One region of the Paenibacillus sp. FSL H8-0259 genome, then DNA from elsewhere that is predicted to be linked to it. Evidence: predicted binding sites of a transcription regulator. Region 1 holds the regulator's gene; each other region holds the start of a gene.

Region 1 (7,921 bases):
ATGATCGGCGGCTACCGGATCCAGGGCAAGGATGCCAAGGATGCACAGCGGCTGATCGATGAAGCGAAGGCGCTTGAAGCTGCCGGAGCCTTCGGCATCGTGCTTGAACTGGTGACGGAAGAAGTGGCCGCAGCCATCTCCAAGGCAATCAGTATTCCGACCATCGGCATTGGTGCGGGCCGCTATTGTGACGGACAGGTGCTGGTGTTCCATGATGTGCTGCGCTATGCCTCCCCTTACCGGGAGAAACGGTTTGTCAAAACCTATGCCGATGTCGGCAGTCTGATCCGTGAAGGCATCAGCAGCTATGTGCGGGAAGTGAAAGACCGCTCCTTCCCGGCGGAGGAACATGTGTTTAACGCGGATGAAACGGTACTGGAATCCCTATACGGCGGTGCCGGCAAAGGAGCGAAATAAGATGAGAGTAATCAGAACAATTGCACAGCTGCGTGAAGCGCTGGAATATATGCGTCAAGGCGGCCATGGGCCGGTCGGTTTTGTACCTACCATGGGTTATCTGCATGAAGGCCATGCCAGCCTGCTGCGCGCAGCAGGTGAGAAGAGCGGCACAGTGGTGATGAGTATATTTGTCAATCCGCTGCAGTTTGGTCCTAATGAAGATTATGCTTCCTATCCCCGCGATGAGCAGCGTGATCTGGCGCTTGCTGAACGCGAGGGTGCGGATATTGTGTTTATCCCTAGTGTCGAGGAAATGTACCCTCAGCCGATCCGCACGGGAGTTTCGGTGTCTTCCCTTACAACACAGCTCTGCGGAGCTTCGCGTCCGGGTCACTTCGACGGAGTGACTACGGTGGTCAGCAAGCTGTTCAATATTGTACAGCCGGATTATGCCTTCTTCGGATTGAAGGATGCCCAGCAGGTAGCTGTTCTCCGCCGGATGGTGGCGGACCTGAATATGAATGTTGAAATTATCGCCTGCCCGATCGTGCGGGAAGAAGACGGACTGGCCCTCAGCTCACGCAATGTCTATCTGAGCGCTGAAGAGCGCAGACAGGCACTGGTGTTGTCCCGTTCCCTGCGCGAAGTCCGCCAGGCACTGGAGAACGGCAAGGTGAGAACGGTGGAGGAGGCCCGGGCGCTGCTGGTTTCAGTTATTGCTGAATCCCCGCTTGCGGTCATCGATTACGCGGAAATCCTGACTTTCCCGGATCTGGAGAGCCTGGAAGGCGGCGGTAAGCTGAGTGCTGCCGGCGGAGAGGTGATTATGGCACTTGCCGTGAAATTCGGCAGAACCCGCCTGATCGACAATAATGTATTTATTCCCAAGGAGGCTCACGCTCTTGTTTAGACATATGATGAAATCCAAAATTCACCGTGCTACCGTCACCGAAGCCAATTTGAATTATGTCGGCAGCATTACCATAGATGAGAATCTGATGGAAGCCGCGGATTTGCTGGAGAACGAGAAAGTGCAGATCGTGGATAACAACAATGGTTCCCGGCTGGAAACCTATGTAATCCCAGGCCCGCGCGGCAGCGGCGTTATCTGTCTGAACGGTGCAGCCGCTCGCCTCGTGCAGCCGGGGGATACCGTTATCATTATTTCTTACGCCATGCTGTCATCCGAAGAGCTGGCGGACCATAAGCCGACCGTTGTATTTGTAGATGCCGACAATCAGCCGGTGAAGCTGGCGGATCATGAGATTCACGCGACGATTGCCTAAAACCCACTGTTTGAGCCATGTAATCAATGGCAGGGATGAAGACACCCCGACTTGTGAAAAATGAAGTCAGGCAAGCTTAAGCTGAATTCATTATCAGTAAGGGTGGGATGTCCGGTGTTTCAACATTTATTTGCTGAGATGAACAAGATGCTGCAGGAGATCAGTGCTGACTATCCTACTGCGGAGGGTGCCCGCCGCAACGACCTTTTATCCAAATATAATATGCTCCACAGGATCAGCGATGATGTAATGGATGAATGGCTGGCCTTTGCCGAGAAGCTTAGCCAGTTCCGCAATCAGGCAGATTTTCAGCCGCAGCCGGAGCAGGAAATACCTGAGGAGGAAGCGCCAGAGCTTGCTATGGATGCTTTTGTCAGGGGACAGGGTTATTATAAGCTGCTTATGTACCGCAAATGTATCGAACAGTTCAAGGAAGTCACTGCCCGGCACCCGGACAGTCTGGCTGCCCGGCTGTATCTGGCTATGGCTTATCTGCAGGAGGGTGAAGGGGAGACGGCTTGGGGGCATCTGAATCATATGCTCGGCCTCATCCGTGAAACGAAGCTGAAGGCGATGATTTATAATGCGCTTGGCTGCATCAGAGCTTCTCAGGAACGTTTTAATGAAGCAAGTGAGCTGTTCAGCCTTTCTCTGCTGCATGATCCCGCTCTTCCTGAGCCGAACATTAACCTGGAGGTTTGCCGCAAGCGGGGCGGGAAGCTTCAGTTCGGACAACAGCTGGTCTCGCTTTTATAATTAATTTTCATCCGTTTAAGCGATGCAACCTACTTCACCAGGGGTGTGCATCGCCTTTTTTCGTAACTTCTGTTATGCTGATAAAGAGTCTCAAGTGAAAGGGAATAGAACTTATAATGAAATTTGCCGTGCTTGATTTTGAAACTACGGGAACCCAATCTGTGGGAGAGATCATCCAGGTTGGCCTTGCCATTATAGAGGAAGACAGGTCCATCTCCCGGGTGTATGGTTCCTATGTCAAGCCCGGAGCACCCATTCCTCCTTTTATTACGGGCTTGACCGGAATTACAGACAGTGATGTGCAGGATGCGCCGGAACTTGATGAGATGATGATGGAACTGGTGCCGCTGCTCGATGATGTTGTGCTGGTTGGACATAATGTGGCGTTTGATTTTCATTTCTTGCAGAATGCGCTGGACCGCTGCGGTTATTTGCCGTTTCAGGGCCGGATTCTGGATACTATCGATTTTCTCAAAATATGCTTTCCCTCGCTGACTACCTATCAGCTTGGGTCCGTGAGCAGCCATTTCGGCCTTACGCATGAGCGTCCCCATCAGGCGGACAGTGATGCCCTCGCAACTGCTCTTGTGCTGCTGAAATGTCTGGAGGAGCTGGACAGCCTGCCTCTCCTGACCATCCAGCGGCTCAATGAGCTGTTCGCCGATGAAGACAGTGACCTGGCCTGGTATTTCGATGGTCTGCAGCGTGAGCGCGAAATGGAGACCTTCCAGCCGGAAGGAGACCTGACCTTCTACCGGCAGCTGGCCCTTGCTGTAGGCGACTGGGCAGAGCTGGCTCCGCCTCGGGAGGAAGGATCTGACAACCCGCTGCAGAATATTACCTTCGGGGAGTATATGGAAGAGGTAACCAAACGTCTGAAGGACACCCTTCCGCAATATGAGAGCCGTGAAGCCCAGGAACTGATGATCCAGGAGGTCATGACGGCGCTTGATCAGGATAAGCATCTGCTGATTGAAGCAGGAACCGGCACCGGCAAATCGCTGGGCTATCTGCTTCCGGCCATTTATCACAGTGTCCGCAGTAATCAGAAGGTCATGGTCAGCACGCATACGATCAACCTCCAGGATCAGCTGCGTGAGCGCGACATCCCTCTTTTGACGAGTGTTGTGCCCTTTCCGTTCAAGGCAGCGATCTTTAAGGGGAGAGGACACTATTTGTGTCTCCGTAAGTTTGAACATAGAATTAATAAAAGGGACTTCACAAGTCCCAGGGAAGAAGCGCTTACGGCCGCGCAGATGATGGTCTGGCTGACCCAGACGGAGACCGGCGATGATGAAGAGCTGAACTTAAGCGGGCGCGGCGGTGATTTCTGGGAGACCGTAGCCAGTGATACCGACTCTTGTCTGGGACGCTCATGCCCTTGGTTCAGGAAATGTTATTATCACCGGGCCAAGCATGAAGCCGGGATTTCCGATGTGGTGGTGACTAACCACTCCAAGTTATTCGCAGATGTTAAGGCCGGGCATCAGCTGCTTCCGGCTTACGAGCATCTCATCATTGATGAGGCGCATCATCTGGAGGACATTGCCGGCAAACATCTCGGAATGCAGATGAAATATTTCACCGTGGCGCATACGCTCACCCGTCTGTACAAGGACAGCCGGAGCGGACAGCTGCCTGCCCTGCGCCAGACCCTGCAGTCGTCCGGCAGTGAGCAGGCTTCGGAATGGAGCGGTGTTATCGACCGGATCTATCCGGATCTGCTTACCGTCAAGGAGTCCTGGGATACACTTAGCGACAAGCTCTTCGGCCTGCTGCCTGAACGCAGCGATGCCGGAGCCGGTGAAGCCGGCCAGCTTGTCGCACGCCTGCAGCCGGGCAAGAAGCCCAAAGAGTGGGAGGAGCTGGCTGCTCTGGAGAATACACTCCATCTCAGCTTGAGTGATATCATCCGCAAGGGTGATAAAATGCTCAGTGAGATGCGTGATACGGACAGCCAGTCCTCTTCGGACAGTCTTGTGACGGATATCGGCGGGTTGTTCAAGGACCTGGCCTCCATCCGGGAGCAGATCCGTTTCTTTATGGGACTGAATGACGAGAATATCGTCTACTGGCTGGAGGGGAGCGGCAATTACCGCGGCAAATCGCTGCAGATGTATGCCGTTCCGGTGGATGTGAGCACCCAGCTCAGGGAGCTGTTCTTCGACAAGAAGAAGAGTATCATCCTGACCTCGGCCACCTTGTCTGTGGATAAGTCATTCCAGTTCATGATAGATAATCTCGGTCTTGGTGAGGCTGCAGAGCAGGGCCGTCTGATGACAGCCCTGCTTCCGTCGCCGTTCAAATACCGTGAGCAGGCACTGCTTGTCATTCCCCGTGATTTCCCGAGTGTCAAGGGAAGCATAGGGGATGCCCGCTTTGTGGATACACTGGTCCATTCTCTGGCAGAAACTGCCGTGGCTACCCGCGGGCGGATGCTGGTGCTCTTCACCTCCTACAAGATGCTGCGCCAGGTCTATGATCCGCTGAAGGAGGCCCTGGCTTCGCAGGATATCGCGGTGCTTGGACAAGGCGTAGAAGGCGGCAGTCGGAGCAAGCTGATCCGGCGGTTCCAGGACAGTACAGCGTCAGTCTTGCTGGGTACGAGCAGCTTCTGGGAAGGTGTAGACATTCCCGGTGAAGCTTTGACCTGTCTGGCCATTGTCAGACTTCCGTTCCAGCCGCCTAATCATCCGCTGGCTGAAGCGAAGTCGGAGCTGCTCCAGGCACAGAAGAAGAATCCGTTCATGAAGCTGTCCGTCCCGCAGGCCGTAATCCGCTTCAAGCAAGGCTTCGGGCGGCTGGTCCGCACCGCGCAGGACCGCGGAATCGTTATTGTATATGATACCAGGGTAATCGAATCTTATTATGGGAAGTATTTCCTGTATTCGCTGCCCGGTCCCAAGATGGAGCATATGCTGACGGATCAGATCGTTCCGCGGATTGCAGAATGGCTTGAAGAAGGCGGGGTTTAATAATCCGTCTCCGGTTGATATTATGTATAAGTAATTATTGTTCTGAAGTCCCGTGCTCCACTGCTGCTGCCCAAACGGGCAGTAGTACCCGGAGCATGGTTCCTATAACCGGCTTATCAAGCAGCATATGCTATCAAACCTAAGTGAATGCTTACGAAGCGAGTTTTGCGAAGTTGAATCAAGCAGCATATGCTATCAAAACTTTTAGGAGGAGAAAACATGAAATCGGATAAAATATCGGAGGCCGTCGTTCGCAGACTCCCAGTGTACCTGCGTTTCCTGAACGATCTCCAAAAACGTGAAATCTCAACAGTTTCTTCTCAGGAGCTGGGACAGAAGCTTGATCTCAACCCCGCCCAGATCCGCAAGGACCTGGCTTATTTTGGTGATTTCGGCAGAAAAGGCATTGGTTATGATGTCTCTTATCTGATTGAGAAGATCAGGCATATTCTCAAGCTGGACCAGCAGATTAATGTAGCTCTGGTAGGTGCAGGTAATCTTGGCCACGCCTTGTCGAATTACAATGCTTACTTGAAGGATACGATGAAGATTACAGCTGTATTTGATGCTTATGAGCCTAAGGTAGGCCAGCAGATCAACTCGTTGACTGTTCAGCCGATGAGTGAGCTGGGGGATACCATCCGTGCACAGGGCATCCGCATCGGGATTATTACCGTTCCGGACAGTGAAGCACAGAACGTTGCTGACATTCTGGTGGATTCGGGCATTGAGGCGATCCTGAATTTTGCGCCTGTCATTCTGAAGACTCCGGCCAATATCCGGATTCATGCCGCCGATTTCACTACGGATCTGCAGAGTCTGGCTTATTATTTGCATGACGGAAAGGACGAAGCTGAAGATGAGCAGCAATAAAACCATTATTAAAAACGGGCGTTTTCTGGTGCCTGGCAGCGAAGAGCCGGTGCTGAGCGGTTATATGACCATCGAAAATGATCTTATTACTTACATAGGTGAAGATAAGCCTGTAATTGAAGAGGATGCCGAGGTTATTGACGGCAGCCGGCTGCTGTTCATGCCGGGTCTCGTCAACACCCACGGCCATGCGGCGATGTCACTGCTGCGCGGCTACGGCGATGATATGGTACTGCAGGCTTGGCTGCAGGAAAAAATGTGGCCGATGGAAGAGAAATTCACCGGTGATGATGTGTACTGGGGAACCTCTTTGTCCGTTCTTGAGATGCTGAAGGGCGGCACTACGACCTTCCTCGATATGTATGACCATATGGACCGGGTTGCTGAGGTTACCGAGCAGTCAGGCATCCGTGCTGTACTTATGCGCGGTGTTATTGGCCTTTGTCCGGAAGAGGTGCAGAATCACAAGCTCGCGGAGGCGATTGCTTTTGCCCGGAACTGGCATGGCAAGGCTGACGGCAGAATTACTGCAATGCTCTCGCCGCATGCGCCTTACACCTGTCCTCCGGAGTTTTTCATGAAGTTTGTCCAGGCGGCTCATGATCTTGATCTGCCGATGCACACGCATATGTCCGAAACGCGTCATGAAGTGGAGCAGAATGTGGCCGATTACGGCCTGCGTCCGGTCGCTCATCTGGAGAAGCTGGGAATGTTCACCCGGCCGTCCCTGATCGCCCATGGTGTTCATCTGAACGATGAAGAGATTGAGATTCTGGCCCGCCACAATGTTGGTGTATCCCACAATCCCGGCAGCAATCTGAAGCTGGCCAGCGGAGTAGCCCGTGTTCCTGAGCTTCTTAGAGCAGGAGTTAAGGTCTCCCTGGGTACGGACGGTGCGGCAAGCAACAACAACCTGGATATGTTCGAAGAAATGCGGCTGGCCGCGCTGATCCACAAAGGTGTAAGCGGTGATCCTACAGCAGTACCGGCTCCAGAGGCGCTGCTGATGGCGACCGAATATGGTGCACAGTCTATTTTCCTGAACCAGGTAGGCCGGCTTGCAGCAGGGATGAAAGCCGACTTCATTGCGATTGATATTGATCAGCCGCACTTGCTGCCGCATACCGATCTTTTGTCCCATGCGGTATATTCAGCCAGTGCCAAGGATGTGGAGCATGTCTGGGTGAACGGCAAACAGGTTGTGAAGCACGGACAATGTCTGACACTAGATGAAGAAGCTATCCGCCGCAAAGCGCAGGAAACGTTCGAGGGACTGCTTAAACGGTAATACAGGTTTAAAGGGAAAGGAAGCTGCATGTTGAAGAAGAGGAGAAAATGGCTTCCGCTGGGGATTTCCCTGGTTCTGCTCCTTCTGTTCGGACTAAGCCAGTTTTATGCCTACATTATGAAGGATCAGTGGAACGAGCGGAGTGAAGCCAAAGAGATTGCCAGAGCGCGGGCCGGCTTAACTGAGGTAACCAAAGCACAGAAATCCGTCTGGGATGAAAATGCGATATACTGGGTGCTTACCGGAAAAAATGATGCAGGAACCGAGCTGATGGTTTGGGTCCGTTTTACCAAGGAAGGCCAGCCAGCCGGAGGCGCCAACGATTTATACGCGGAGGAGCTCAG
Region 2 (7,921 bases), 3.0 Mb from region 1:
ATGCGGGAAGGCGGCAAACATCGCGCCCGCTCCCGTAATCAGCCATACCTCATTCGCATCCCAGAACGGCCCGATGGAATTAATCAGTACCCGGCGCTCTGTATCATTCTTGGCCAGAATCTGCGTCTCCATCCCTACACCGAAGTCAAAGCCTTCAAGGAAGAAGAACCCGACAAACAGCACTGCAATCAGCAGAAACCATAATTCATTAAGTGACATGGGTTAGCCCTCCTTGTTATACGGATCGTGGGATTCACCGTGTTCGTTATCCATAGCATAAGGACCTTTTTTGATAACCTTGATGAACAGGCCGATCATTACCGCACCCAGTATGGCATAGATTGCGGTAAACGAAATCACCGAGAACAGCACCTGTCCGCTTGTAATATTAGGTGATACACTGTCTTCCGTAGTCATAAGTCCGAATACTGTCCATGGCTGACGCCCGATCTCCGTCATAATCCAGCCTGACGTGTTGGCAATCGGCGGAAGCAGCAGCCCCCAGAACATGAACCGCATGAACCAGGTATTCGGTTTGTCCATCTTCTTGCGCCACATGAGGTAGATGGCATACACGCCAAGTGCAATCATTAGCGAGCCTGCCGCAACCATGATCCGGAAGCTCCAGAAGGTTGTTTTGACAGGAGGGATATAATCTCCAGGTCCATACGCTAATTCGTACTCCTTCTGGAGCTCAAGCATACCCTTAACCTCACCGGAGAATTTACTGTAAGACAGGAAGCTGAGCAGATACGGAATCTGCACCTCTCCGCTGCTGGTCTGATTCTCTGTATCGATATTAGCAAAGACTGTCCAAGGTGCCGGGTCGCCGCTCTCACCCCATAGCCCTTCAGAAGCAGCCATCTTCATGGGCTGTGTTTCAACCAGATACTGCGCTTGGGCATGTCCGGCAACAGCTACGCCAAATGAAGAGATAATACCGACAATGGCCGCGATCTCGAACGATTTACGGAAAAAGGCCACGTCCTGCTTCTTAAGCAATTTATAAGCACTGATCCCCGTTACCAGGAATGCGCCTGTAGCGTATGCGGCAAGCACTGTATGCGGGAACTCCACCAGCAGCTGACCGTTTGTAATCAGTGCGAAGATATCATTCATTTCAGCCCGTCCGTTGTTGATCTGGAAACCTACCGGATGCTGCATGAACGAGTTGGCGGCCAGAATCCAGAATGCCGAGAGCATCGTTCCGAAGGCTACCAGCCAGATCGATAATAGATGAATACGCTTGGATACTTTATCCCAGCCGAAGATCCAGATTCCGATGAACGTGGACTCCAGGAAGAATGCCAACAAGGCTTCAATAGCTAGCGGGGCTCCAAAAACATCACCGACGAAGCGCGAATAGTCAGACCAGTTCATTCCGAACTGGAACTCCTGCAATATCCCTGTCACTACGCCTACTGCGAAGTTAATGAGGAACAGCTTTCCCCAGAATTGCGCCATTCTTTTGTACTCTTCATTGCCTTTTCTAACGTACATGGTCTCCATAATAGCAATTAAGAGCGCTAGTCCGATTGATACCGGCACAAAGAAATAATGAAAAATCGTCGTCGACGCAAATTGTATACGCGACAGCATTACTGTATCCATATTTCTCCCCTTCCTTCTCCCCATTCGATATGTCTATTCTGTCAAATTTTTAGGGCCTAAAGTGTGATAATTATCACATTATACACCCTGTTTGAGCATGAAATTCAATAAATTTGTGACAAATATCACAATATTACATAAAGAAAGCAAAAAAAATAAGACGGTTTCACCGTCTTGGATTTGTCCATCATTTATAGTTGTCTTGGTTCATAAAGGCATTGGTTTAGGTAATGGAAATACCTTTCTTAAGCGATTTGAGATCGCCATTCGAATTAAGCAATTGCGGCAGCATCTTCATGCTACGAACCATCGGGGAATGACAGAGACGGCAAGAAGGCGCATGCTCAAATGCGAAATTATCCCTCATCCATCCGTTACATCCATCGTTGGTACAGGCCCATATTGCGGTATTTTCTTCCGGTACTTCCTCCAAAGGCTTCTTCCGGTAGTTCATTGCCGTTCCTCCCTTCCTTTATGTTACAAGCTGAGTAACGATAAAAAAAGACCGTCCCAACTTTCACAAGCGGGGACGGCACCTTCTATTAATTACAGTTTTACAACGTTTTCGGCTTGTGGTCCGCGGTTGCCTTGAACAACGTTGAATTCAACGCGTTGGCCTTCGTCCAAAGTTTTGAAGCCGTCGCCAGTGATTGCGCTGAAGTGAACGAATACGTCGCTTCCGCCTTCAACTTCGATGAAACCGAATCCTTTTTCTGCGTTGAACCATTTAACTGTACCTGTTTGCATGTGTGTTACCTCCACAAATTTAAATTAATATGTTCTTTTTATCTTCAGACAAAGAAAAAATTCACACATTGAGAAAGGTTGTGATTCATTTGACAGCCCTTTTCAATGCGAGAATTAGGTATCAATTGTATGAATAATTTCATGTTACCACACCTTATTAACAAAGGCAAGCTGTCCTATCCGAATTTCTCCGTTTTTTCCCTTATAAGGTCTTCTTCCCAATGTAAGGGTTACCAGTTGGTCTAAATAGTAATATTTATAGCTGATATCATTGTTTACCCCATTATTTTGGACTTGAAACGGGCTCCGTCCTCTTAAATTTTGCATAAAAGGACGGCTTGAACCGTTTCCGTTATCCTGACTGCCTTATTATTATATACGGCGGCTTCCGGTTTTATTCCTCGGGTTTCTCAAGAAGTTGTACCGTCACCTGCTTCACTTCACCATTGCGGTAAAATGTAATTTGCAGATCATCGCCGATCTTGGTATGGTCGTACAGATATTTGCGCAGGGACAAGGTGGATGTAATCGATTTATCATCAAACTTGGTAATTACATCATTGAATTGCAGGCCTGCATCCTTAGCCGGACCCACTGCATCCAATACTACAACCCCGTCGGTTACCGTTGTTGGAAGGTTAAGCTCTTTGCGCTGGTCTTCAGCAAGCGGTACATACGGATTATTCAAATCTACAGAGTACACGCCCAGGTAGGAACGGGCAATTTTCCCGTTAGCCGCAAGCTCATCCGCTGTCTCCATTACATGGTTGGCAGGAATCGCGAATCCCAGCCCCTCCACACCTGTATCCGAGATCTTCATCGTGTTGATGCCGATCACTTTGCCGTCCAGGTCAACCAGTGCGCCCCCGCTGTTGCCTTCATTAATGGCAGCATCGGTCTGGATAACCTCCTGCTCCCAGTCGTATACCCCATCCTGGTTCAGAGATACCGGGATCGTCCGCTCTGTATTGCTCACAATGCCAGAGGTCAGCGTATCGCCGAGGCCCAGCGGGTTGCCGATCGCAATGACCGTCTCACCCAGACGCAGTTTGGAGGAATCCCCGATCTGCGCAACCGTGTGGATACCTTTGGAATCAATGGAGAGCACTGCGATATCACTCACCTTGTCGGCGCCGACCAGCTCTGCCTTGCGGGTCACACCATCCACGGTAACAACCTCCAGCTTGCTGGAGCCTTCAATCACATGATTATTGGTAATGATATATGCCTTATCTTCATCTTTTTTATAGATAACTCCCGATCCTAATGCAGACTCATCGAGAATATTAAGTTCCTTGTTGTCTTCCTTATGATTAATGATGCTTACTGCCGCCGGGCGGACAAGCGCAGCAGCCTGAATAATCCGGTCAAACGGATCCGCACTGCTCACAGCCACCTTGTCAATGACTGCCGGGGCCTGTGCTTTCTCCTCGGTGAACTGTCCCGTCACCAGACTGAACAGCAATACAGCCACAACCGCACTGCATACGGAGCTGATCAGCGATACCTGCCATGTTGCCAGCGAACGCCGTGATCTGCGGACAGACCATTTCCCTTCGGCGTATCCTTTGGAGGTACCCTGTTTGCCGGCTCTGCGCCGCGACACCTTGGTTGAATAGAAATCATCATCAAACAATCCCACGTTAAATCCTCTCCCCTCTATTGCCACCGCATTCAAGACCTGAACGCCAAGCAACCACGCCCGAGCTTAACCGCTATATCTCTTAGACTTCACAAAGTGCTAAAAGGTTTCACTTGATTCATTCACCACATTCCTGTGGGTTCTAAGCGTAAGGGGGCTCTCCTATTCTTGCAACCTACTAAAAAGTTTATAAGCTTGTATCCGGAATATTTTGCAACCTAAAAGACTACACTAGAATTAGAAGCGGCAACAGCTCATAACTTTAAAGGAACGGTCTATATGATTGTATCACAGGCAGCACCGCCGCCCACATTTTTTCTGTGTTAAAAAAGATGCGAATTTTTTACATTCCCGCTACAATCCATTTCAAAAGGAGGGCCGGACTATGGAGTCATTCTCAACAAGTATGGATCTGGTACAGTTTATCGGCAAGCTGGGTGATCTTAAGGATGAACACTACCACCTGATTCTTGTCCAAAGTGCGATGATCGAGCTGCTGATTGACAAAGGGCTGTTCTCCCGCCAGGAGCTGGAGCACAAAATCACTGAAGTGGACCGCCTTATGACTGGCTCACCTTATCCCATGGCGTAGGCCGGTCATAGTAGGTGTCACAGAGCCTGAACTCGCTGTCTTTGAAGAAGCAGCCCCGGTCCTCCATTGCCCCGCGTACAGACATTTTTGCCAGATCCATCATGTTGTGGTCTCTGCTCAAATGAGCCAGATAGGTGCGTTTGGTCCGCCCCGTCAGAATCTCGCTGAGCGCTGCTCCCGCCGCCTCATTCGACAGATGCCCCAGATCGCCAAGAATCCGCCGCTTCGTATTCCACGGGTAACGTCCCATCCGCAGCATCTCAATATCATGATTCGATTCCAGCACGAGCACATCGGCATCCGATATTGCCGTCCTTACCTTGTCGCTGACATACCCGAGGTCTGTGGCTACGCACAGCTTCTCTTTGCCGTCATAGAAATTGTAGGCTACCGGTTCCGCTGCATCATGGGAAATCGCGAACGACTCTACCCGCATACTGCCGAAATCCCGGTGCTGGCCGGTTTCCATAATGACCCGGTTATGCTCGGCAATCTTCCCAATCCCCTTCTCTATCGCTCCCCAGGTATTGGTATTCGCATAGATCGGAAGATCATATTTGCGCGCCATCGCCCCCAGCCCTTTAATATGATCAGAATGCTCATGGGTCACAAGAATCCCGTCTAACTCTGCTCCTGTCAGCTCACGCATCGCCAGCAGCTCATCTATCCGTTTGGCGCTAAGGCCCGCATCGATCATAAGCGTGGTCTCACCGTTCCGCACCACCGTCACATTCCCGGTAGAACCGCTGGACAGTACTGTAAATGAAATCCCCATATCTCTCCTGCTCCTTCTACTCTGTTGTCTTGGGACTGATAATGTCCGCACTTATCGCATCCACGTAATAGGCACTGCCGTTCTCCAGCATAAACCGCCACATCGGCGAAGCCACCTGACTCTCGGAATTGAACAATTCGCCGTAATAGCCAAGCTCAATCTCCTTCACCGCAGAATCGGCCGGAAAATACTTCTCGATCAGGCTGCTTAGCGCCTGTGAGGCCGGAAGTACCTTTTGCAGATTATCACTCCGGCTTGCACCGATCTCAATCTGCGGCCAGCGGTACGCCACAATCTTCTGATCGCTGTTGATCAGCTCCAGCCTTACCCTGAACAGCGACCACTTATTGTCCACCAGCGGATGAAGCACGAACTTGCCCACCTCGCTCTCCTGTGAATCAAAGCGGTAATTCGCGATATCTGTTATCTGGCTCTCCAGCAGACCGCTCAGCTCGGAGAACGAGGAATACATCAACTTGCTGTCGATCGGCTCATTAAGCTTCACCGGCACTTCATTCTGCTCTTCTCCGGAGTAGCGGTACGTGATATCCGGCAGCTGCGGAGTGGCAGCCGGAATCGGACACAGCAGCCGGATGCCCTTCTCCTCCATCACCGCCTGCGTTTCTGCGGACAGGGAAGTGAAATCAAGCCCCGCGCTAACCTGATCGCGCACGTCTATCCATAGCTGATAGCATAGCAGCAGATTCAGCACCAGAAAGGCGTAGATTAATACACTTTTGGCTCTTCCCCAGTCCATACCGTTTCCTCCTCAGATAACAACGTAAGGCTAAGACATCACTACGGTGAATATTTGGACTTCCGGCCGCTGCCCGTCTACAGATTTCTTTAATTCAACCGCTTTTCGCGGTGGAAATCCGCAGACGAAGGCGGTCGCTACCGCTCCTGCAGTTCCAAAATCCCCCTTCGATCCTCAACGCCTTTTGTTAAATCAGCTTTGCTTTCCTCTAATCTAATTCAGCGTCAGCATACTGCCGTCACTGAGCGTCACCCGCCAGACCGGACGAAGCTGTAGCTTCTCCTCAGTCAGCGTAGGCATATAGGCGGGCGTCAGATCGGTAACCCGCAAGGAGCTGCCGATCCGGGCCAGCCGCTGCTTCAGCGCTTCACCCCCGGACAGCTCAACGATTGTTTTCTCGGACTTCTCTTCATCCATATACATCAGGGAGCGCTCATAAGAGGATACGGTCCCCTGCTGCAGCTCCAGATGGATCACACCGTACTGGAGCTGAGGATTACTCATAATCGGATAGGAGCCAGATGGATAGGCACCGTAATATTGCTGAAAGGACACCTTGCGGTCCTGCCGGCCTTCTTCTGTCGCAGCCAGCCTGTAGGTTCCGTTCCAGCCGCCATGGTTATTGACGAATTCCACCGCCTCCAGCGCATCCTTCGCCGGTGTGCTGTCCCCGTCCGGAGGTGCTGCAGGATCACTATAGCTCATCCAGTTCTGCTCCTGGTCCACCTGCAGGCTGCGTTTGCTGTCGGTGTAGATTTTGGAGCCGTCCTTCTCAGGAATATATCTTGTGCTGCCTGCATCGAAGAACAGATTGCTCTGCATTTGCTCAATGGTATACATACCCGAAGGCATCACTACCTCAACCAGCGGAATTGCTGCTTCCGGAACATAATACTCGCCGTTCACAGCGGTATAAGGCGTCAGATTCTTGCCGAAATCCACATGCTGCTGCACATCCTGAACCGTCAGGTCTGCTTTGGCCGCCTCATATACAATATCACCGCGTGTGCTGAAGAAGATGGCATGCGCTTTGGAATCATTTTTGATATTGTAAATCCAGATCCGGTCGATGCTCTCTCCTTCAAACAGCGAATCCGGCGAGATCTGCATCACCCGCTGCAGCAGCGTTACCGGAATGCCTGCCCCGAAGGACAGCTCAATGCCAGAATTCTCACTGCGGATCTTATTCCAGTCGAAATCCTGCACGGAGCGGCGCTGGAAGCTCTCGAAGCTGCGCCCCTTCAGCCGGTTCAGAATCAGATTATAGAAGGTTGAGCTGGGATAGAAAAGCGTGTGCTTGTCCTCTCCCATATGAATGATCATTTTATCCGGGTAGAGCAGGTTCTCTACCTTCTCTTTAGGTCCCATAATATCGGTCTTCACATATTGGCTCTCCGACAATACCGCCGAATCACTACCCGGCAGCCTGTAAATTAAGTAATAGCTCTCCACAAGGCTTCCGAGTATAAGCAGGAACAGCATCCATGACTTGATTTTCTCCTTCACGCCTCACTCCCCCTATGCTTCATCAAAGGCAGCGTGAACGTTACCAGAGAGCCTTCATTCAACTCAGACTGCAGGGAAATGGAGCCGCCGTGCGCTTTGACAATTTCCCGGGCAATGGACAGCCCGAGACCCGTTCCGCCCATGTTCCGGGAGCGGGCTTTATCGACCCGGTAAAAGCGTTCGAAGATGCGTTCAATATCTTTCTTCGGAATTCCGATCCCGGAATCGCGTACAGAAACGGCCAGCATGCCGTCCTCAGTCTTATGGGCTTCAAGCCGGATCGTCCCGCCT
Region 3 (7,921 bases), 260 kb from region 1:
CTTATAATGGTTGCCGACATCCATCTGCTCGTTTAGCCCATTCAAGTAACTGCCAGGCAGTGAATCTCCGCTGTACCCTTCTTCGGCATACCCCCGCACGCCCATATACTCATTGCCCAGTGAAAAAATGGATTCCGAGGTCCGGTTACGCTCCGGATCAAAGCCCTCTTCTATAATCGCCCACGGATCGACCTTCAGATATTTGTCCGCCACTTTTGCCATATTTGATTTCTCCTTCTCTAGGGGAATGTTCCGACCTTCCCGCAGTTGTCCACGGAGGTACGGACGCTCAGTTCCAGAGTATCTCTAAGCACCTTCAGGACCAAGGTCTGCTTATAACGGAGTTATGTGCATTTTTACGGAAATGGGGAAATCCTGCAGTGTGGGGTATAATATTTAAGACAATTCAGTGCTTTTTCCCGCAAAAACAAAAAAAGCCGCAAGCTCCCAGGATCTTTCCAGATTAGGAGGCAGCTGCTATAATATCCTGTAAGCCAGGTTTTGGACCCCCTTTTGGCGCGAAAACATATCATATCTCACATAAATGAAGTGAAAATTATCACAATGTAAAAAATTCGACACTTTTTCGCGAAAATTTTTACCCATAAAGAGGAATTTACATGTATAATTAATTTAAAATTTACTGAAAAACTGAGGGAATAAAGGGGATGTCGATTATGATAAAGGAACATTATAATGTTATCGAAGCCCGCGGCAATACAAACTGTTTCTCCGAACAGAATTTTAACCGGCTATTGGTCACAATGAAGGAGCGCATGGTCCCTGAAGGCTCTCACCTATTCTGGGAAGGCGACTATTCGGATAAATTGTTTTATATCAAACGTGGACGTGTGAAACTAACCAAATCAACTGACGAAGGCAAGGAACTAATCCTGTATATGTATCAGGCCGGTGACATGGTTGGTCAGGCAGACCCTTTCTTCAGCACGAAGCATAGCTTCACTGCCGAAGTAATTGAAGAAAGTGAAGTCGGCGTCATCGAGCAGAAGGATCTAGAGATTCTGATCTGCCAGCACTGTGATTTCGCGATTGACTTCATGAAATGGATGGGGATTCATCACCGTCTCACGCAGACGAAATTCCGCGACCTGATGATGTACGGCAAACCGGGTGCACTCTGCTCTACGCTGATCCGTCTGGGCAACACCTATGGAGAGAAGACCGGCGACAGCATTCTGATCAATAAAAAAATTACGCATACTGATCTGTCCAACATGATTGGCGCTACCCGCGAAAGTGTTAACCGTATGCTGAGCGATCTGCGTAAAAAAGACGCTGTAGAGTATGAGAACGGCATGATTGTCATCAAGGATCTGTCGATGCTTCAGGACATCTGCCACTGTGAATTATGCCCTAATGAAATTTGCCGGATTTAATTCCTAATAATAATACCCTCTATTCACCTCAATGAAACATATATGACCCAATAAATTAATAGAGTGGTCGAAGGCGCCCTGTCCGGCGTCTTTTTTTCTTGTCTGCTGAAGTGATTCCCGCGCTGCCAGCAATTCTACAAGGTCTTTATTTCCCAAAAATCATAGTATTCCGTCCTCATAGTCAGCTCATCCCCGCTAAGCCACTTCGCTGCCAGTACAGCTCCCGGTGAGGCCGAATCCAGCGTGATCCGGGCTAATTCCACCCATTCCATCCCGCTCGAATCCTGTTCTGCAAAAGCTGAAATAGCTGCTGGCTCCTGCTCCCCGTCCAATTCAACCTGGTACAACGCTGCCAGATGATGCATATGCGTGAAGTCATCCTCCTGATAACGGACAAAAAAATCGAATATGCCCAGGTTTCGTTCTGCATTGACTGCAAATCCGGTCTCTTCCATGAATTCTCTGACCAGGCCGTCAAGCAGCGATTCGTTCTCTTCGAGTCTTCCGCCAGGCAGATCGTACCTTCCGGTGTATGGCCCTCTTCCCTTATGAATTACAAGCAGCTTGCCGTCACGCTGGCAAATTCCATATACCCCAAAATGGTTAAAGCTCTTCATGACTGTCCACTCCCTGATTCGAGTCCTAAACAGCTTACCACAGATAGATTCTCCTTTCAGTGACAAAAAAGCCCCGCAGTAATTAAACTGCGGGGCTTCTAAATTAACTTATTTTCTTAGTCTGCATGGCAGTTGATACTTTACGGGGACTACGCACAGGTGAGATCAGCCAGTATGCCATGCCGACGAATACACCGCCGCCGATGATATTGCCTAGCGTAACCGGAATCATGTTATGCAGCCAGCCGGCAATGCTCACGGTCTCGGGATGATTCGGCAACAGTACTGCCACGCTGAGCAGCGTCATGTTCGCTACACTGTGTTCGTAGCCGCTTGCGATGAAGGCGAACAGGCACCACCAGATCAGCACCAGCTTCGCCGCTTCACTCTTGGCGCGGGAGGACATCCACAACGCCAGGCAGACCAGCCAGTTACAGAGAATACCGCGGAAGAACAGCTCCGAGAACGGCAGGCTCATCTTCTTGGCTGCTGCCGCGAAGATCAGATGCTCGGCAGGCGCCGCCTTAAAGAGACCCGATCCCTGAATCAGCAGGGCAAGAACCACTGCACCGGCTACATTGCCGAGGAATACCAGGACCCAGTTCTTCACGGTATCCCAGACCGTAGTTCTCCCGGCAAGCGTGCTTACCGTGAAGAACATATTATTTCCTGTGAACAGCTCCGAGCCAGCGAATACAACCAGGGTCAAGGCAATCCCGAAGGATGCGCCCATAATCAGCGGCTGGAACGGTGACTTGATCGCTGCCAGCGGAGCCCCCAGCGAGAAGATCAGAATAATACCAATACCTACATAAGCTCCTGCCAGGAGTGCCGCCAAGAAATATTTGGGCAGGCTCTCATTCATCTTGTCGCGTTTGCCTACGGCTGTCTCAACGATATTCTCTACGCTCTGCGTAAACATATCTACACCTGCTCTTCTTTTTTATTTATAGCCTTGCCACTGCCGCAGGCAGACTAACCTTGACGACTCCGTCCTCCACAACAACCGGATGGACTACTGCCTGACCGCGGTCCGGAGCCTGAACTTCTCCGGTCCGCAGATCGATTTTCCAGTCATGAAGCGGGTCATACAGATAATAGCCGGATACAATCCCCTCAGCGAGCGGACCGCCCTTCGGGTGGGGACTGTGGTTCTCCACGGCATAGAAAGTGCCATCCGATGTGCGGAATATTGCTAACTCCACCTCTCCTACATTTACTACCCGGCCAATCTGCAGCATGAAATCGTCTGCGGTTCCTACTGCATACTCTCGATTACTGAGTTCCATAATTTTCTCTCCCTCTCCCTTCAGGCTAGACCCGTGTCTGTTCGAACAGTGCTGTGCGGGTACCGTTGTCATCCAGCATCTTTTTCCATGGATCGCTGACTTGTGCCAGGGCGAAGTCAATACGTGCAGCGAGTTCTTTCCGGTTGTCATCACTGCCCAGAATAACGGTCTGGATATGCTCAAGGCCCATCCGTTCTACCCATTCTGAAGTTCTCTCCAGGTAATTGCCGGTTTCACGGTAATACTGCATTACGGCGGAGCAGACCTCGACCAGCTCTTCATCGGTTCTTACCTTGCAGAAGGCATCAGCGATCCGTGGCTTAATGCCGCCGTTTCCGCCGATAAATACTTCCCAGCCGCCGTCATTGCCGACAATGCCGATATCCTTCGTGCAGGATTCTGCACAGTTACGCGGACAGCCGTTAACCGCCATTTTGAACTTGGCCGGCATATCCAGGCGCTCATACTTGCGCTCAAGCATAGCTCCCATGCCCATGGAATCCTGTGTGCCAAAACGGCAGAACTGCGAACCTACACAGGTCTTCACAGTGCGCAGGGATTTCGCATAGCCATAGCCGGACGGCATATCCAGCTCCTCCCACACCTTCGGTACATCCTCTTTTTTGACACCGATCAGATCCAGACGTTGCCCGCCGGTCACCTTCACAACCTTCACATCATATTTCAGGGAAACATCGGCAATCCGTTTCAAATCCTCGGGAGTGGTAACCCCTCCGTACATCCGCGGAATAACCGTATAAGTTCCATCCTTCTGAATATTGGCGCTCATCCGTTCATTAACGAAGCGCGATTCCTTCTCGTCCTCATGGGTGTCCGGATAGATCATACCCAGATAATAGTTCACAGCAGGACGGCATTTAGAACAGCCTTCCGGCTGCTTCCAGTCCAGCACATGCATAACTTCTTTGGTGGTTTTGAGCCCTTTAGCCGTAATTTCGGCTACAATCTCATCCCGGCTAAGCGGGGTGCAGCTGCAGATCCCCTGCTTGGCGCTTTGCTGGAAGCTGTCTCCTAATACGAACTGCAGAATCTGCTCAACAACTGGCTTACAGCCGCCGCAGGAACGGGTAGCTCCGGTGCAGGCTTTGATTTCATCCACTGTAGTGAAGCCATTCTCCGTAACGGCATCAACAATCGCCTTTTTAGTAACCCCGTTGCAGCCGCAGACAATCTCTTCATCGGCCATTGCTTCAACGGATAGACCTTTCTTGGCTCCGCCTCCGCCGCAGCAGCCTGTGCCCATGACCTCTCCATAGATCTCATCGGTCATTTCTGTTCCCTGCTTCACCAGCTTCTGCAGGCTCGCTGATTCCGTTACATCACCGAACAGAACCGCACCGACAATAATATTGTTTTTGAGCAGAATCTTCTTATAGGTTCTCTTCCACTCATCCTTGGCGGATATGACGGTATGCTCCGCTGTTTCGGTGAACTCTCCGGCCGAGAAAACATCAACACCGGAAATCTTGAGTTTCGTCGCGACAACCGAACCTTCGTATCCCGGAGTCTGCACACCAGACAAATGCTTGGCCAGTACCATCCCCTGCTCGAAAAGCGGCGCTACCAGACCATAGCAGGTCCCCCGGTGCTCTGTACATTCACCGACAGAATACACGTTAGCCATGGAGGTCTGCAGATAGTCATTAACGACAATCCCGCGGTTAACCTCGATGCCGCTATCCTTGGCAAGCTGAACATTAGGTTTAATTCCGACTGCCATTACCACAAATTCTGCGGGCAACTCACTGCCGTCACTGAAGCGCAGCCCGGTAACCCGCTCTTCTCCAGTCAATTCGACCGTCTGCTTGCCCATGGCGAATTTCACACCTTGACGCGCAAGCTCCGCCTGCAGCATGGAAGATGCCGTACGGTCCAGCTGCCGTTCCATCAGATCCTCAAGCAGATGTACAACGGTAACGTCCATCCCCAGATTCACGAGGCCTTTGGCTGCTTCAAGACCAAGCAGACCGCCGCCGATAACAGCCGCCGTGCGGTACTGCTTCGCTGCAGCCAGCATGGCATCGCAATCTGCGATATCACGGAAGCCGACTACCCCGTCCTTTGTACTGCCCGGAACAGGTAATATAAACGAATTAGAACCTGTAGCAATGATAATCTTGTCGTAATGAACCGCCTGTCCGTTATCTGTAATCACTTGCCTGGTTTGTTCATCAATCCGGATGACAGTCGTTCCAGTATGCAGGGTAATATGGTTATCCTCATACCACTGACGGTCATTCAGGATAATATCTTCAATGGTTTTACTGCCTTCAAGAACATAGGACAGCATAATCCGGTTGTAATTGGGATGCGGTTCACTGCCGAAAATCGTGATATCATAAGCGCCGCCCAGCTTTAAAATCTGTTCAATAGTGCCTACACCCGCCATGCCATTGCCAATCAGCACTAACTTTTCTCTGTTCGCTGTCACTGGTAGGACCCTCCTTCAAAACTCAGATTTCTTCATAAACTTGCTGTATAGTGAAATTATACTGTCCAAAATTCCCCGGCATTTGTGATTCCAGTCACATTAAATGTGAAACATTTCACATAAAGTAAAAGACACAAAAAAAAGACCCCGCGCACTCGGCACAGAAATCCTTGTATCTGATAAAACGGATTCCGCTATCGTAATTACCTCAGAACCAGTGATATCTCCAGCTTGTCCTGCGGTCTGAGCTTCATATCCACCCCATTGCCCAGCAGCGCTTTGTCATTAACCTTCAGTTTCCACTCCTCACTGCTGAGTGGCGTGTAATCCATTACGGTAAGAATCGTCTTGTTATTTTCTGCCAGCTTAATCATCCCGCTGTTCTTCATAAGTCCCTTCACTGACAAATCTTCCGTAAAGGACAGCACATGCGAATGCGTCAGCTCAGGCTGTTCACTCCCGCCGTTCACCGTAAGGATAACCGGTTGAAATAACGCCCCGGCTGCGGCCGGCTGTGCAGAGAAGAGAATCGCCGCTCCAGCCTCGATTTTACTGTTCAAATCCGTAAGCTTCTTGCTGTTCACCTGTACTTCCCACATCATATCCTGACTAAGCGCAACTCTATTGACCTCAAGAATACTATAGCCGTCTGCAGCAAAAGTAACGATCCCGCTCTTTCTCAGCAGTTCTATGATGGAATTACCTTCTTTATAAGCTTCGTTAAGCAGTCTGCCGGAGGTTCCTGCCATTTCACGTTCACCCACCAGAATTGAAAAAGATAGTCCTGTGCTTCCGCTTCCGGCGCTGCCGCCGGTGTTTCCCGGTCCCAGAACCGAGCTGCAGCCGCTGGCTGTGATTATAAAAACAAGGCACAGCAGTAAGCGCCCCATCCATTTCGTGGACATTCCACGGCACCGCCTTCTTATGTAATATCCCTGACTCTTTAAGGATACCGCATAGAAGACCTGTTCTCAAATTATTTCTGTTCTGAACCTTACGTTCTATATAACAAAAAAGTCCCCGGAGGGACTTTCCGTAGCAATACATTTTATTGATAACGCAGGAACAGGTTATTGTTCTCCAGATGCACATGCTCGAAGGTCATACCTTCCAGCTCCTCAAGGCGTGCATAGGTCAGGCGGTAAGTCGTGCAGGCATGCGCAGGCGGTGTGTAATCATTGGTTACCCGGCGGAGCTCGCGGAGGATCTCACCGGCACCATCGTGCTCGGCTTCCAGATTATGCAGCAGGCCGCGCAGCTCCGATAGGCCTTCTTCAGTCGGGTTCTGTGTGTAGGCCAGCATTTTAGGGAATTCGCTCTCTTCTTCCTTCGCCGTATGCTGAATCAGATCTTCGCGCAAAAGATTAAACAGGCGGTGCATCTCGCCCAGATGCGGAGAATCCTCGCCATGCACGCGGAAGACTTTGGTTACATTCTGGCTGATTAGCGGAAGCTCTTCACGCAGGTAGCGGTGATGCTTGTTCACAATATAATTCACCAGCTCTTCAGAGGAGGCCTCGTTCCAGGCTGTATCCTCTTCCAGTACCGGATGCTCTTCCTGCAGCTTGTTCAGATCCTGAATCATCGCTTCCGGATCAAGCCCTTTCTCGGCAGCAGCTTCAGCCAGCGGCTTCGCGCCTCCACAGCAGAAATCAATGCGCTTAGCCTTGAAATAATCCGCAGCCTTAGGGAACTGCAGGACGATGTCTCTGACCATTGCTTCAGAGGTGAAACCTGATTGAATTGTTATATCGTTTAATTGATTGGACGCCATTGTGGCCCCTCCTCATGTTATGGGTATAGGTTTTTAGTTGCTGATCACCTTTACACCTTAACACCGGCAGGAGGATGGACTAGTGATTGTACGCACTGGATATATAAAATTTTATTGAACGGAATGATTATAAAAAAATCCACCATGTATAATATAGTAGACATAATGTTAAATATATATTACAATCTACGCGAGGTGAGGGAATGGGGAAAAACCTGAGGCTTAAGGCCTCAAGAGCGGCAAAAGACATGTCGCAGAAGCAGCTGGCGGATGCTGTGGGAGTCACCAGACAGACGATTATTGCAATTGAGAACGGTGACTACAATCCCACAATCAGGTTATGTATTGATATTTGCCTAACACTGGGTAAGACGCTGGATCAACTTTTTTGG

The links. Region 1 encodes Rex, which represses fermentation and respiration genes when NADH is low (regulators of the CRP and FNR family bind a similar motif). Its sites were predicted from a motif close to TTGTGAAATATTTCACAA; they were not measured.
Region 2: NSU01_RS35340 (cytochrome ubiquinol oxidase subunit I) is a predicted target of Rex. The motif match lies at 1,725-1,742, and genes of this name have one in related genera.
Region 3: nirB (nitrite reductase large subunit NirB) is a predicted target of Rex. The motif match lies at 5,859-5,876, and genes of this name have one in related genera.

The regions. Positions count from the first base shown of each region.
Region 1 covers NZ_CP150147.1:5,196,942-5,204,862, reverse strand. Annotated here, with positions in the region: gene panB (3-methyl-2-oxobutanoate hydroxymethyltransferase) at 1-417, shown strand, start outside; gene panC (pantoate--beta-alanine ligase) at 419-1,309, shown strand; gene panD (aspartate 1-decarboxylase) at 1,302-1,685, shown strand; gene NSU01_RS22475 (hypothetical protein) at 1,800-2,441, shown strand; gene dinG (ATP-dependent DNA helicase DinG) at 2,558-5,416, shown strand; gene NSU01_RS22465 (redox-sensing transcriptional repressor Rex) at 5,636-6,289, shown strand; gene NSU01_RS22460 (amidohydrolase) at 6,276-7,577, shown strand; gene NSU01_RS22455 (DUF5590 domain-containing protein) at 7,605-7,921, shown strand, end outside.
Region 2 covers NZ_CP150147.1:8,197,088-8,205,008, forward strand. Annotated here, with positions in the region: gene cydB (cytochrome d ubiquinol oxidase subunit II) at 1-219, opposite strand, end outside; gene NSU01_RS35340 (cytochrome ubiquinol oxidase subunit I) at 223-1,611, opposite strand; gene NSU01_RS35345 (cold-shock protein) at 1,835-2,065, opposite strand; gene NSU01_RS35350 (cold-shock protein) at 2,158-2,358, opposite strand; gene NSU01_RS35355 (trypsin-like peptidase domain-containing protein) at 2,753-4,000, opposite strand; gene NSU01_RS35360 (hypothetical protein) at 4,386-4,592, shown strand; gene NSU01_RS35365 (MBL fold metallo-hydrolase) at 4,561-5,367, opposite strand; gene yycI (two-component system regulatory protein YycI) at 5,384-6,124, opposite strand; gene yycH (two-component system activity regulator YycH) at 6,338-7,630, opposite strand; gene walK (cell wall metabolism sensor histidine kinase WalK) at 7,627-7,921, opposite strand, start outside.
Region 3 covers NZ_CP150147.1:5,460,354-5,468,274, forward strand. Annotated here, with positions in the region: gene NSU01_RS23720 (glycosyl hydrolase family 65 protein) at 1-222, opposite strand, end outside; gene NSU01_RS23725 (Crp/Fnr family transcriptional regulator) at 681-1,397, shown strand; gene NSU01_RS23730 (NUDIX hydrolase) at 1,532-2,014, opposite strand; gene NSU01_RS23735 (formate/nitrite transporter family protein) at 2,118-2,936, opposite strand; gene nirD (nitrite reductase small subunit NirD) at 2,962-3,303, opposite strand; gene nirB (nitrite reductase large subunit NirB) at 3,329-5,755, opposite strand; gene NSU01_RS23750 (hypothetical protein) at 5,959-6,660, opposite strand; gene ric (iron-sulfur cluster repair di-iron protein) at 6,804-7,499, opposite strand; gene NSU01_RS23760 (helix-turn-helix transcriptional regulator) at 7,733-7,921, shown strand, end outside.